DNA from 4 places in the Heyndrickxia vini genome. Region 4 is predicted to be linked to each of the others. Evidence: riboswitches for the same ligand, from Rfam matches in the RefSeq annotation. Region 4 holds a riboswitch; each other region holds the start of a gene.
The links. Region 4 has a riboswitch for S-adenosylmethionine ahead of I5776_RS19225 (SDR family NAD(P)-dependent oxidoreductase). Riboswitches for the same ligand answer to the same signal wherever they lie in the genome.
Positions count from the first base shown of each region.

Region 1 (3,439 bases), 1.4 Mb from region 4:
CAAAATTGGTTGTCACAAGAATATTCGCATCAATCATTCTTTCTTTTGTTTGATCACGAATAAGAATCGCAACAATCCTAACTTCTTTTCCCAAAAGTTTTCTAAGCTGGGCTTGATGTGATTGAATAGCACTGTAAACACCTTCACCCACCGTTCCAAAACCTAACAATGCAACTTTAATAACTGACATTACTAACTCCCACCTGCCTTTACCAAACTTCATTTCTTTCATCGGGAAGGCATTTTATACAAATCATCATCGGCACCACAAATTTACCAATATATTGAAGTACGGTGCCAGGCACCTTAGATTAAACTGTTACACTTGTTGCTTTGAGAATGGCTTGGTTTAGATCGTCCGTAATATCTTCCACGGCTTCAAGTCCGACGGATAAGCGAATTAACTCTTCCGTCACTCCTGATACTTTTAGCTCTTCTGCACTTAGCTGTTGATGGGTAGTCGATGCCGGGTGAATAATTAATGATTTGGCATCGCCAACATTTGCTACATGTGACCATAATTGAATGTTATCAATGACTTTACGCCCTGCTTCTCTTCCGCCTTTAATTCCGAAATTGACAATGGATCCGAATCCGCCTTTTAAATATTTAACTGCACGGTCATGTGATGGATGTTCTTCGAGACTTGGATGATTGACCCATGAAACTGCAGGATGGTTTTGCAAAAATTGTGCGACTTTACCTGCATTTTCATTATGCTTAGGTACACGCAAGTGCAATGTTTCCAATCCTTGTAATAACAAAAACGCACTATCCGGACTTAAACTTGCACCGAAATCTCGCAAAATTTGTACGCGTAATTTTGTTGCAAAGGCTGCTTGCGGAACATCGACACCGTAGCGGATACCATGATAGCTCAAGTCTGGTTCTTTAAAGTCTGGGAATCGATCACTGTTCCAGTCGAATTTTCCTCCATCAACGACCACTCCGCCAATGGTTGTTCCGTGTCCTCCGATCCATTTTGTAGCTGAATGGATGACTACATCCGCCCCCCACTTAATAGGGTTTGAAAGATAAGGAGTACCAAATGTGTTATCAACGATAAGTGGTACTCCATTTTCGTGAGCAACCTTTGCAACTTCTTCAACATCGAGAACATGTAGGCTAGGGTTTCCGATAATTTCGGCAAATACTGCCTTTGTTTTTGGTGTAATCGCTGATCTAAAATTTTCCGGATCTGTTGCATCAACGAATTTTACGTTAATACCATATTTCGGAAGTGTATTTGAAAACAGATTAAATGTTCCACCATATAAATTTCCAGCAGCGACGATTTCATCCCCTGCTCCGGCAATATTTAGGATGGAGAAGGCAATTGCAGCCATTCCTGAAGACAGCCCAACAGCGGCTGTTCCACCTTCTAATAGGGCAATTCGCTGTTCAAAAACATCTACTGTCGGATTGCCGATTCGCGAATAGATATAACCTTGCTGTTCTAATGCAAATAAACCTTGTGCATGATCGGTATCTTTAAATACATAGGATGTTGTTTTGTAAACAGGAACTGTACGTGAGCCTGTTGTAGGATCCGGTTCTTGCCCTCCGTGCAGTAATAATGTTTCGGGTTGAAATTGTTCGCTTGTCATTTTACATTCCTCCAAAGTTTTTGATTTTTTCGCTAGGCGAGTCGAGAGATTCCTGAAGTGTTATCGTTGGTGGTTTTTATACGAAGGGAAGCAAAAAGCCCTCTTCATAAGAAGAGGGCTCATTAATAGGTTCCTCCCCTTATCTTTCAGATCTCTATTGGATCTGTAGGAATTAGCACCTTTTCAAGCAAATTTGCTTGAAGGTTGCCGGGCATCAAAGGGCCTAGTCCCTCCGCCGCTCTCGATAAGAGTGATACATTTAGTTTTTTTGGAAAATTTAAAATTGCTCTTGTTTTGCATTATAGTAGACGAATTGTTACTTCGTCAACCTTTTTTTTAAAAGTTTTTCTAAAGAATAAACTATGACCGTTACTTTCCGCTACAGGAACCTGCTTTTTCGCGGTGAGAAGTCGAGCCTCATCAGCGCTTTGCGCCTGCGGGGTCTCGACTTTTCCTCTATATCCCGCAGGAGTCAGGTTCCTTTCGCTCCAATCCACTCTGCACTTGTTAAAAGCAACAATCCTTCGGAAAAGGAATTTTTCAAACCGAAGCCTGAATGGCTTTATCAAATTGTTTAATGATATCATCTGCATCTTCAATTCCTATCGAAATTCGCACAACTTGTTGGTTGATTCCTATGTTCTGCTGTTCTTCGAGTGACAGTGCTCGGTGGGAGGTACCTAACGGGTAGGATACGGTCGTTTCAACACCGGCTAAAGTAGGTACAATTTTCACCCAGCCCAACGATGAAAAGAATCGATGGATATCACATGTGTCTGCTAATTCTATTGTGACAATCGCTCCATTTCCTCTACTTGAAAGATCGGTAGGATAATAGACTTTTTTCACATAGGAATTTCGATAGAGTGACTCCGCCAATTGTTTCGCATTTGCGGATTGACGTTCCATACGTAATGCCATTGTTTTTATACCACGGCAAGTAAGCCATGCTTCAAATGAGCTCAAATTGCTTCCGAGATTAACTACCTTTTGACGTGCTTTCGACATTAATTCTTCACAACCAACAACTACCCCGGCTGTTACATCGCTGTGACCACCCAAATACTTCGTCGCACTATGGGCGACAATATGGATACCCTCCAGATAAGGATTCAACAAATATGGCGTTGCAAAGGTATTGTCTACCATTGTATACAACTTATATTCCTCACCTAGTTGCACAAGTTTGTCAATCCGTTCAACACGCAAAAAGGGATTCGTAACTGTTTCGGAATATAATAGTTTTGTATTATCCCGTATTGCGTGCCGAATGGCAGCTTCATCAGCAAAGTTGACAAAGGTTGTTTCAATTCCTAGATTTTTTAATTCCTGCTTTAATAGATGATGTGTACCACCATAAATGTCTTCAGCTGCAACGATATGATCCCCAGCTGAAGCAACAGATAACACACCGGCTAGAATTGCCGACAATCCCGAGGAGGTTGCCACCCCGCTTGGTGCCCCTTCAAGACTTGCCACCATTTGTCCTAGTTCATCTGTGTTTGGATTGCCCGTTCTCGTATATAAGTATGACGCATCACCATCATAAAAACCCTCAAGTTCCTCTAATGAATTAAAAGTAAAAGCGGAGGTTTGAAATATCGGTGTGGTTTTACTTCGAATATGGTTGGTTTTTTTTAAAGATTGATGAACGATTTTCGTTTCAAATGATTGATTCACTATGCAAGCACCTCTAATTATAAAATGATTTCAAATTTTATAAATTGTACGCCCATTCCGTGTTTTTGTCAAAAAAATAATAGTTACTGTTTATTCTCTCAAAAACTACTAGAAGGAAATGTACTTTTTTTCTCTCATACATTTCAAGAAAA
Region 1 covers NZ_CP065425.1:995,816-999,254, reverse strand. The annotation lists gene I5776_RS04980 (homoserine dehydrogenase) at 1-232, opposite strand, end outside; gene I5776_RS04975 (O-acetylhomoserine aminocarboxypropyltransferase/cysteine synthase family protein) at 312-1,607, opposite strand; SAM riboswitch class I at 1,744-1,858, opposite strand; gene I5776_RS04970 (trans-sulfuration enzyme family protein) at 2,148-3,287, opposite strand.
Region 1: another riboswitch for S-adenosylmethionine. It lies ahead of I5776_RS04975 (O-acetylhomoserine aminocarboxypropyltransferase/cysteine synthase family protein); the one in region 4 lies ahead of I5776_RS19225 (SDR family NAD(P)-dependent oxidoreductase).

Region 2 (3,439 bases), 1.7 Mb from region 4:
GGTAAAAGATAATTCATGATAGAAAAAATACTTTTCTTCATTTCACCAGCATATTCGGTTCCGCCGATAAGAATAATTCGGCGTTCAAACGAAACAACGACAAATGTTTCTGAATTTGTGCCATCTGTTAATGGATCCGCTTTCACATTGGGAGCAGATAAGATAGTAAATTCAGCTTCATGGGTTTTAAGTTCCTCTTCGGTTGGACGGATAAATAATTGATGTGCAAATAAATTATGCCAAGCATATTCATTTACTACTTGGATTGGTAATTGAGTTCTTTTGTCAGCACCTGCAAATCCCTTAAAAACAAAAACTTCATTTTGCTCTTGTAGGTAATTAATCACCTTAGTATATAATTTATCAAATGATTCCTCAGAAATTGGTTGATTTACAGAGCCCCAATCGATTGCATCTTTTGTGGAAGCCTCTTCAACAATATATTTATCTTTAGGAGAACGGCCAGTATATTTTCCAGTTTCAGCACGGACTGCACCTGTAGATGTTAAGATTCCTTCTCCTCGTTTTAATACCTTTTCTACTAATTGAGGTACTGCTAATTGAGTAAGGATGTTTTTTCCGGCTAAAACATTTGTTAATGTATTTGAAAAAGTAACTGATTTCATTTATACTAACCTTCCTTTGTAAAAAATTTAAGTATCCTTTATTCGTTAATTAGTATAACACAATTATATAAATAGTCTATACTATATGTGCGTATTTTTTTAAAAATATATGAAATTGTTCAATTAAAATTATTTTCATTTCCACAATATAATAAGGAAGTCAATTGTACAAGTTTAAATGGAAAAATAATTTATTGACACCATCCAACAAATTGCGTATTATTTTACCTTGAACGGATACTCTTATCCCGAGCTGGTGGAGGGACAGGCCCAATGAAACCCAGCAACCGACATTCTATAGGTTAGTAACTTGGAAGTTAGAAACGGAAGCTGGCTTTGCCGGTTACTTCAAAATCTAACCTCTTACTTCTAACAGCTAGAGCGCACGGTGCTAACCTGAGGCAAGGTAAAATCCTTGAACGATAAGAGTGAAAGGCACGGGTAATGAACCTTTCCTCACATAGTACATATGATGGGGAAGGGTTTTATTCATTTTTAAATGATGTCTAGCGAAAGCAACCGGCCCCTCGAGATCAAATAACCTTCGACAATTGAAGTTAAAGAGCAAACTTCATTTGTGGGAAAGTTATAAAGCCAACTTTCCTTTTGGGAAAATCAAAAGGCAGATTTCCCCAGAACATTTGCTTGTCGGGGCTAATCAAGGTGCTTGCGCTTTTCTTATTTACCCACTTTCGAAACCTATGAACCGGATTTTAGCTTAGGATAAAATCTGTGGTTTATTTCATACTAATAGGGAATGAGTACCGTGAGGCGTAAAAATAGATAGCAATTTGTATTAGGGAGGAATAAAAATGACAAAAAAGCGTCGTTTATTCACATCTGAATCAGTTACAGAAGGACATCCAGACAAAATCTGTGACCAAATTTCAGATGCCATTTTAGATGCGATCCTAGAAAAAGATCCAAATGCCCGTGTAGCTTGTGAAACATCCGTTACGACAGGTCTTGTGTTAGTAGCAGGAGAAATTACTACTAATACATATGTCGACATTCCAAAAATTGTTCGTGGAACAATCAAAGATATCGGATATACACGTGCAAAATATGGCTTTGATTCGGAAACATGTGCAGTATTAACATCGATTGATGAACAATCAGCAGACATAGCTATGGGTGTCGATAAAGCATTGGAAGCACGCGAAGGCCAAATGTCTGAGGATGAAATTGAAGCAATCGGTGCAGGTGACCAAGGGTTGATGTTTGGCTTTGCTTGTAATGAAACGAAAGAGCTTATGCCTTTACCGATTTCTTTAGCACATAAGTTAGCACGTCGAATTTCAGAGGTTCGTAAAGAAGAAATATTGCCATATTTGCGACCAGATGCAAAAACACAAGTAACAGTAGAATATGATGAAAATGATCAACCGATCCGTATCGACACAATCGTCGTTTCTACACAGCATCACCCTGAAATTAGCTTAGAACAAATTCAACGAAATGTTAAAGAACATGTGATTAATCCAGTTGTTCCTAGTGAATTAATCGACGAAGAGACAAAATACTTTATTAATCCTACAGCCGTTTCGTTATTGGTGGGCCTCAAGGGGATGCAGGCTTGACTGGCCGAAAAATCATCGTTGATACGTATGGTGGTTATGCACGTCATGGCGGGGGAGCATTTTCAGGAAAAGATCCTACAAAAGTTGACCGCTCTGCCGCTTATGCTGCACGTTATGTCGCTAAAAACATTGTAGCTGCAGGATTAGCTGATAAATGTGAAGTCCAACTTGCCTATGCAATAGGGGTTGCTCAACCAGTATCCATTTCCATTGATACATTCGGTACAGGAAAAGCATCTGAAGATGTATTAATCGATGCCGTACGAAAATATTTTGATCTACGTCCAGCAGGAATTATCAAAATGTTAGACTTACGTCGCCCAATTTATAAACAAACAGCTGCTTACGGTCATTTCGGCCGTCATGACCTTGACCTTCCATGGGAAAGAACAGATAAAGCCGAAAACTTACGTAAAGAAGTATTAAAATAATAAAAGAGGCTTTTTGTAAAACGCTCATTTCTAAAAGATTGTTACTTTAAGCATATTAAGTGCAGAGTGGATTGGAGCGGAAGGAGCTTGACTCCTGCGGGACATAGAGGAAAAGTCGAGACCCCACAGGCGCGCAGGAGCGCCGAGGAGGCTCGACTTCCTCCCCGCGGAAAGCAAGCTCCTGTAGCGGAAAGGAACGGTATATTTCCAAAAACAACAAACAATACAAAAATGACCTTAATAAGCAAGTGGAGTTACAGTATTTGTAACTCCATTTGCTTTTGTTAAAATAGTATTCGCAGTTCTTACCAATAAAATATATATATTGTCTACTGCAAAAAGGAAAAAAAAATGATAGTATAATATGGTGTGAAAAATGTTGAATATTGCCCATTGCAGTAGCTCATTGGAATCACGACGAATATTAATATAAAATTGTAATAAATAAGTATGTTAATTTGGAATGGAGTAGGTGACATACATAATGTGTGGATTTGTAGGTTGTATACATGACAACGAGGTTGGATTAAGAGAAACAGACAGACAACTTTTTAAAAACATGAACAATATTATCACTCATCGTGGTCCCGATGATGATGGATTTTTTGAAGATGAACATATTCAATTTGGTTTCCGCAGATTGAGTATTATTGATATAGAAAGTGGACACCAACCTTTAACATATGAAAATGAACGTTATTGGATCATTTTTAATGGTGAAATATATAATTATGTGGAACTGCGAAATGAATTGGTTGAAGCGGGGTTAACTTTTGAAACGGCTTCTGACACGGAAGTTATT
Region 2 covers NZ_CP065425.1:1,302,517-1,305,955, forward strand. The annotation lists gene pckA (phosphoenolpyruvate carboxykinase (ATP)) at 1-626, opposite strand, end outside; SAM riboswitch class I at 867-1,055, shown strand; partial or broken gene metK (methionine adenosyltransferase) at 1,439-2,637, shown strand; gene asnB (asparagine synthase (glutamine-hydrolyzing)) at 3,122-3,439, shown strand, end outside.
Region 2: another riboswitch for S-adenosylmethionine. It lies ahead of metK (methionine adenosyltransferase); the one in region 4 lies ahead of I5776_RS19225 (SDR family NAD(P)-dependent oxidoreductase).

Region 3 (3,439 bases), 750 kb from region 4:
GCTGATACATAATTGCTCTAATGGTACGTATTTTGTTGCTTCTTTTACGCGTGCTTTAATCGTCTCCTTCTCTTCTAATGTACCATGCTTCGATGTGAAGACTCCTAGCACGACTTGGGGGCCGCCATTTGGAATGTATTCCAAGGGTTGGAAATCCCCTGAACGGTCGTCATCGTATTCTAAGAAAAATCCGTTCACTTTTTCTTTTGCAAATAAAGTTGGCGCGATTTTTGCATAACTGCCTTCAAAAGCTCATTTCGATCGGTAGTTACCACGGCAAAGATGTGTCGTTACAATTAGATCTTCCGGTTTATCTTCTAGTACGCTATTTGCAACCCGTAAGGCTAATTCGATTAATTCTTCACGAGAATAACCGCTATCATTAAATGGAATTTCCGGTGCATTAAGACCTGCAATGTAGACATCATCTAGTTGAAGATAACGGCAGCCGGCGTCATAAAAGGCGTTGATTGCCTCACGGTAGGCTTGAATTATGTCATTTGCATATTCTTCAATGTCTGGATAAACTTCCAAGTTACGGATACCAGCGTTAAATAATTGATTGGGACTCGGAATCGTTTGTTTTGCAATGGCACGGTCACCAACAATTTCTTTAAATTCAATAAAGTCTTTTACATGCGGGTGATGGGGGTTAAAGGAGATTTTTCCAACTACCCGAATATCATATCGTTCAGTTTCCTCCCCCTTAAATTTAAAGCCATGCTCTGGGATATAGCCCTCGACACCATTTAAATGCTCTAGAAAATCTGTATGCCAAAATCTTCTACGGAATTCACCGTCTGTGACAGCTTTCAGTCCGACTTCGATTTGTTTATCAACAACCTTTTTAATCTCGTCTGTTTCAATTTCGTGTAGTTCCAGGGCCGTAATATTCCCTTCTTGGAAATCCTTCCTCGCCTGATGAATTCTCTCTGGTCGTAATAAACTTCCTACATGATCCGCTCTGAATGGAGCTTTAATTAATGTTTTTGTCATTTTAATCTCTCTCCTTTAAGTATTTTTTTAATCTAGCATTATGGCAAAATAGCAAAAGAACGGACAGGAAAACCAGTTGCCTTCTCAGGCTTTGGACTAATATTGAAAATAACCGCTCCTTTGGCCGGCAGCTTATCTAGGTTCGTTAACAATTCAACTTGAAATGTATCTTGCTCAAGCACATAGTATTCACCAACGAGGGAACCATTTTTGCGATAATCAACAGAAGCATCTGTATCAAATGTTTCGTGTCCGACAGCTTTAATCTTTCTTTCTTCAAATAAAAATGTTAAGGCTTCAATTCCCCATCCAGGTGTGTGACTATTTCCCTCCTCATCTTTATTTTCAAATGCCTCCTTATCAGGCCAACGCTTGCCCCAGTCAGTGCGTAAAGCCACAAATGTTCCTGCTTCAATTTTTCCATGTTCCTCTTCAAACGCTAAGATATCTTCAACGGATAAGATAAAGTCATGATCATCTGCTACTTCCCGCGATTTATCAATCACGATAAGGGGCAAAACGAGTTCTTTTAACTCAAGCTCCTCAAGGTAACGTTTGTTGCGAACGAAATGGATCGGGGCATCAATATGTGTTCCGTATTGACCTGGGAACTGGAAACTTTGCGCAAAAAAGCCATCATCGTGGGTGAAAAGTGATTTGAATTCCGCATCGTCAAAAGCTGAAAAATGTGGAGAAGCGGGTCCAAACGTATGTGTGAGATCGACCCATTCTTTCTTTTGCAACACCTCAAATGCTTTCAAAAGCTCATTGTCTGTTTTTACTGTTGACATTAAATCACCTCATATATAATTTTTAAATATACTAAAAACCCCTCTTCTAGAAAACAGAAGAGGGGTGAATAAACGAATACATTACCTGCTCCTCTTATCTTCTAGCCCTACGCTACTGGAATTGGCACAGTACTTAAAAAAGTCCGCTGCCGAGGCATCAAAGGGCCAGTCCCTCCACCTCTCTGGATAAGAAAAATTCGAAATATTAAGTTATGGAATTTACTATACAATTTGGAAATGGATTTGTCAACATGAATGGATAAAGTATTTGATATGGCATGCTTAGAAAGATTAACATTTAAATAGAATAAGCCTGCTGAAAACGAAGGAAAAGCAGCCTTGAACAAGTATGATTACTGGTTCTATGACTGTTTTTTTGTCGTAGAGTTTTTGAATATTGTTTAAGAGGAACTTGATCAACATAATTAAAAGAAGAAGTACTTCATAAAGTGTATAGGAGGTACTTGATTAACTTATTTAAAAGAAAAAGTACCTCATAGAGCGTTTAGGAGGTACTTGAGTAACAGGATTAAAAGAAGAAGTACTTCATAGAGCGTTTAGGAGGTACTTGAGTAACAGGATTAAAAGAAAAAGTACTTCATAGAGCGTTTATGAGGTACTTCATTAACTTATTTAAAAGATGAAGTACCTCATAAAGCGTTTAGGAGGTACTTGATCAACAGGATTAAAAGAAGAAGTACCTCATAAAGCGTTTAGGAGGTACTTGAGTAACAGGATTAAAAGAAAAAGTACTTCATAGAGCATTTAGGAGGTACTTGATTAACTTATTTAAATGAAGAAGTACCTCATAAAGCGTTTAGGAGGTACTTGATCAACAGGATTAAAAGAAGAAGTACCTCATTAAGCGTTTAGGAGGTACTTGATCAACAGGATTAAAAGAAGAAGTACTTCATAAAGCGTTTAGGAGGTACTTAATCAACAGGATTAAAAGAAGAAGTACCTCATTAAGCGTTTAGGAGGTACTTGATTAACTTATTTAAAAGAAGAAGTACCTCATAGACCGTTCAAAAGGTACTTGATCAGCAAAATTAAAAGAAGATGTATTACTTCGTTCCAGTAGAGCCATGCCCGCCTCGGTTTTCATTTCCAAGCGATACAACCTCAACTAGCTCTACCGTCGGCATTTTTTTCATGATTCGGAACTGACAGATGCGGTCGTTCATTTCAATTACGGTATCTCTTAATGCGTACGCGGGGAAAAACCATTGATCTTGGTCGCCTTTATACGATTCGTCAATGACTCCCATGGAATTCGTTTGGATGATTCCAAAATTCTTGAACGTACTTGAACGGGGTACGACATGTGCTTCATATCCTTCCGGAAGCTCCATTGCAACGCCAAGTGGAATTAGTTTGAATTCATCTTTTTTTAATTCGATGGTTTTTGCTGCACGTAAATCTAACCAGTCACCTTGGACAATTTTATCGATTTTTACTAAGTTTTCATCAAAATATTTAATCTTAATTTGTTGTGTTGACATGTTTTTCTCCTCTACTTCTAAAGAATAGCGACGGGTTGCCCAAAAAGCCCCCATCGCTAAGCTGTTTAATAGTCATAATCTGTTTCTTTCATATCCTCAACGACTGAAAGTAAATAACCATTTCCCACCGTTGAGAAGAAATCGTGATTC
Region 3 covers NZ_CP065425.1:3,118,204-3,121,642, forward strand. The annotation lists partial or broken gene I5776_RS15630 (5-methyltetrahydropteroyltriglutamate--homocysteine S-methyltransferase) at 1-996, opposite strand, end outside; gene I5776_RS15635 (cyclase family protein) at 1,035-1,787, opposite strand; SAM riboswitch class I at 1,879-1,980, opposite strand; gene I5776_RS15640 (dUTP diphosphatase) at 2,852-3,289, opposite strand; gene nrdF (class 1b ribonucleoside-diphosphate reductase subunit beta) at 3,355-3,439, opposite strand, start outside.
Region 3: another riboswitch for S-adenosylmethionine. It lies ahead of I5776_RS15635 (cyclase family protein); the one in region 4 lies ahead of I5776_RS19225 (SDR family NAD(P)-dependent oxidoreductase).

Region 4 (3,439 bases):
TGGCTGCTGCAAGTAGTTGGCCGCCGTATGGAACAATTCCTTGCCAGCAACTAGAAAATAGATCGAGAATACTTGCTGATTTTCTTCCATCAATTTCATATTCATCTGCGATATTTTTCGCTAATGGTCCAGTAATAATAATGGAAATCGTATTATTTGCTGTTGCGATATCCGCAACGCTCACTAAACTAGCAATCCCAAACTCGGCACCTTTTTTTGATCTAATTTTGCTAGTGACAAAGTGTAATAGATAATCAATTCCACCATTATATTTAATAATTTCAACTAAACCACCAATCAATATTGCTACAATTGCAATGTCTTCCATACTCATGACACCTTTGGCAACGGTTTGCAGAAATCCCAGAAAGTCATATGATCCATAAGCAATTCCGATGATGCCGGCAAAAATGGTTCCTCCCAGCAATACGATTAAAACATTGACTCCGAGTAGAGCGGCGACTAAGACAGCTACATATGGTAATACTTTGACCAATTCATACGGATGATCACCGGTAACACTTGCATGGTTTCCAAGGGTGATGATTCCAAGTAGGATGGCTGTAACAATGGCACCTGGCAAAACGATAAAGAAGTTCACTTTAAATTTGTCTTTCATTTGTGTTTGTTGTGTCCGTACAGCAGCAATCGTTGTGTCCGAAATCATTGAAAGATTATCGCCAAACATTGCTCCACCAATAACAGTAGCCATGGCTAATGCTGTAGGGATATCTGTTTGTGTGGCGATCCCTAACCCAATTGGCGCCAATGCAACAACCGTACCCATAGAAGTCCCCATTGAGGTAGAGATAAAGCAACCGATAATGAAAAGTCCTACCATTAATAAATTTGCAGGAAGCAACGATAATCCAAGATTGACCGTTGATTCAACCGCTCCCATTTCCTTAGCAACACCGGCAAAAGCTCCGGCTAAAACAAAGATGATACACATTAAAATAATATTTGAATGTCCAGCTCCTTTACAAAAGATATCAATCTTTTTAGATAATGATTCCTTCCTATTCATCAATAATGCGACTGTACCTGCAATAATGACCGCCACACTTAAAGGCATTTTGGAAAAATCATTTGCAAGAATTCCCGTTCCGATAAAAAGAAGTACAAAAATTAATAATGGTAATAGTGCGAGAAGACTTCCTTTTCTTTCTTGTTGTTTTGTCACATTAATTCCTCCTATTTCTTAGTTCATTGTCATTCCGCCAGTCACATTAATTCCTTGCCCTGTCATATAGTCGGAAAGTGTTGATGATAAGAAGACAACGACATTTGCAATATCTTGGGGTTTCGCGGTTCTGCCTAATGGGACCTGCGATATATCCTCTTCTTTAATTGCTTCAGCATTAAGTCCTCTTAACTCACCCCCTATGACTCTTTCATTTTTTTTTTTTCATATCGGTTTCTACAATACCTGGGCAAACTGCATTTACATTGATTTGGTCTTTGGCTAATTCAATCGCCATTACCTTCGTAAATCCTAAAACGGCATGCTTTGATGCTACATAGCTTCCCATTAAGCGGTATCCGTTTTTTCCAGCCTGAGATGAAATATTAATAATCTTTCCACCATCACCTTGTTTTTTTAGTACTTTTGCAGCTGCTTGACTACATAAATACACGCCTTTAGCGTTCACATCCATCACTCGGTCCCAATCAACCTCTTTAATATCAACGGCATAATCCATGGAGGAAATCCCTGCATTATTTACTAAAATATCTAGTCTTCCAAAGGATTCGATCACCGTTTCAACCATATTGTTGACTTGATCACTGTTTGTTACATCTGCTTGCACATAAAGTAATTGGTCCGTCGTTTGATGATGATTAATATTGATATCAACCGCCGCTACTTTTGCTCCGCAATCTAATAGTGCATCGACAATTGCTTTGCCAATCCCTTGTGTGCCACCTGTAACAATGGCAACTTTTCCAGTTAAATCTAAACAATACATAAAGAAACCTACACTCCTTGTTTATTATTCTTATAAGAATAATCGGATATGGTGATGAAATATTCTATGATTTTCTTCATTCCTTAAAAATAAAGGCTGTTTTCGTAAAGATTATTGTTTTGGGAATGATCCGTTCCTTTCCGCTACAGGCACTCGCTTTCCGCGGGGCTGGCGATGAGCCTCCTCATCGCTTCGCTCTTGCGGGGTCTCATCTGTCCAGCTGATCCCGCAGGAGTCTCGTACCTTCCGCTCCAATCCACTCTCCCGTTTAAATTTGTTGAAAGCAACAATCCTTTAGAAAAGAGCCAAAATAAAAGAGGCCACTCAATATAGAGAGGCCTCATCTAACAAGAAATCGTCCTCTCTTATCTTTCAAAACGAATGTTTTGCAGGATTTAGCACCGATTCATGATCATCATGAAAGGTTGCCGAGCTTCATAGGGCCAGTCCCTCCGCTACTCTTTATAAGAGATACAATATGAAATTAACGTTACATCTTATTTATTTAAATTACACAAATGGTTGAGAAAAGTCAATTTAAATTTTTTAAAACAAAAAATTCCGGCCATAAGCCGGACATAAAAGGGTTATAAAAAAGGGGTATTCAATCAACATAATTGTTGAAGGAAAAAGTTTGAAACAAGTTTCTTGTTTCCTATGTCTATAAATATATAGAGAAATAATTAAATTTCCCTTAATAAAATAGATTAACATTAAGTCTTTCTAACATATTATTCAATCATATTGCAGGATTTTTTACTTTTTGCGAGAATGAATAAAAGATATATTTTCTTAATGGAATAATGAAAGAGTGGTAAATGTGGAACAAACAATCGAGGACTATTTAAAATATTTAAAATTAGAGAAAGAAACTCCATCCTTAAATTATTTGCAGCGGTTGATACAACAACATTTATCACGAATCCCTTATGAAACATTTAGTAAGTTTCATTATTTTCAGGAGCGTTCAAACTATGTTCCCCCAATCGAGGTTTTTGTAGAAAATCTAAACGAAAAAGGGTGGGGAGGGACATGTTATACATTAAATATGAATTTTTCTCGCTTATTATCCCGATTAGGGTTTACTTGTTCATTAGTAAGAGTAAATCCGGGCCACTTAGCCATCATGGTGACGATTGGTCAAAGGCAATATTATGTGGATGTTGGTTATGGCTCACCAATTATGAAGCCAGTCGAGCTAGAAGCAAAAAGAAAACATGTTTTACATGGATTTGGTGAAGAAATTGCTTTTACCCAAAAAACGATGGATAAATTTGAAATAGATCGCCGTTCGAATGGAAAATCCTTTGTAAAAAAGGAAATCGAGTGGACACCATTATCTGAAAAAGACATTATTGAAGATATTCAACAATCCTATTTTGATCATGATGTAAATACAACGATGAGAAGAATTTCAGCTGTCCGATTTAATGGACATGAATGCTATTTTTTAAGAGATCACACGATTA
Region 4 covers NZ_CP065425.1:3,868,241-3,871,679, reverse strand. The annotation lists gene I5776_RS19230 (Na+/H+ antiporter NhaC family protein) at 1-1,183, opposite strand, end outside; gene I5776_RS21700 (SDR family oxidoreductase) at 1,202-1,336, opposite strand; gene I5776_RS19225 (SDR family NAD(P)-dependent oxidoreductase) at 1,395-1,970, opposite strand; SAM riboswitch class I at 2,333-2,441, opposite strand; gene I5776_RS19220 (arylamine N-acetyltransferase) at 2,791-3,439, shown strand, end outside.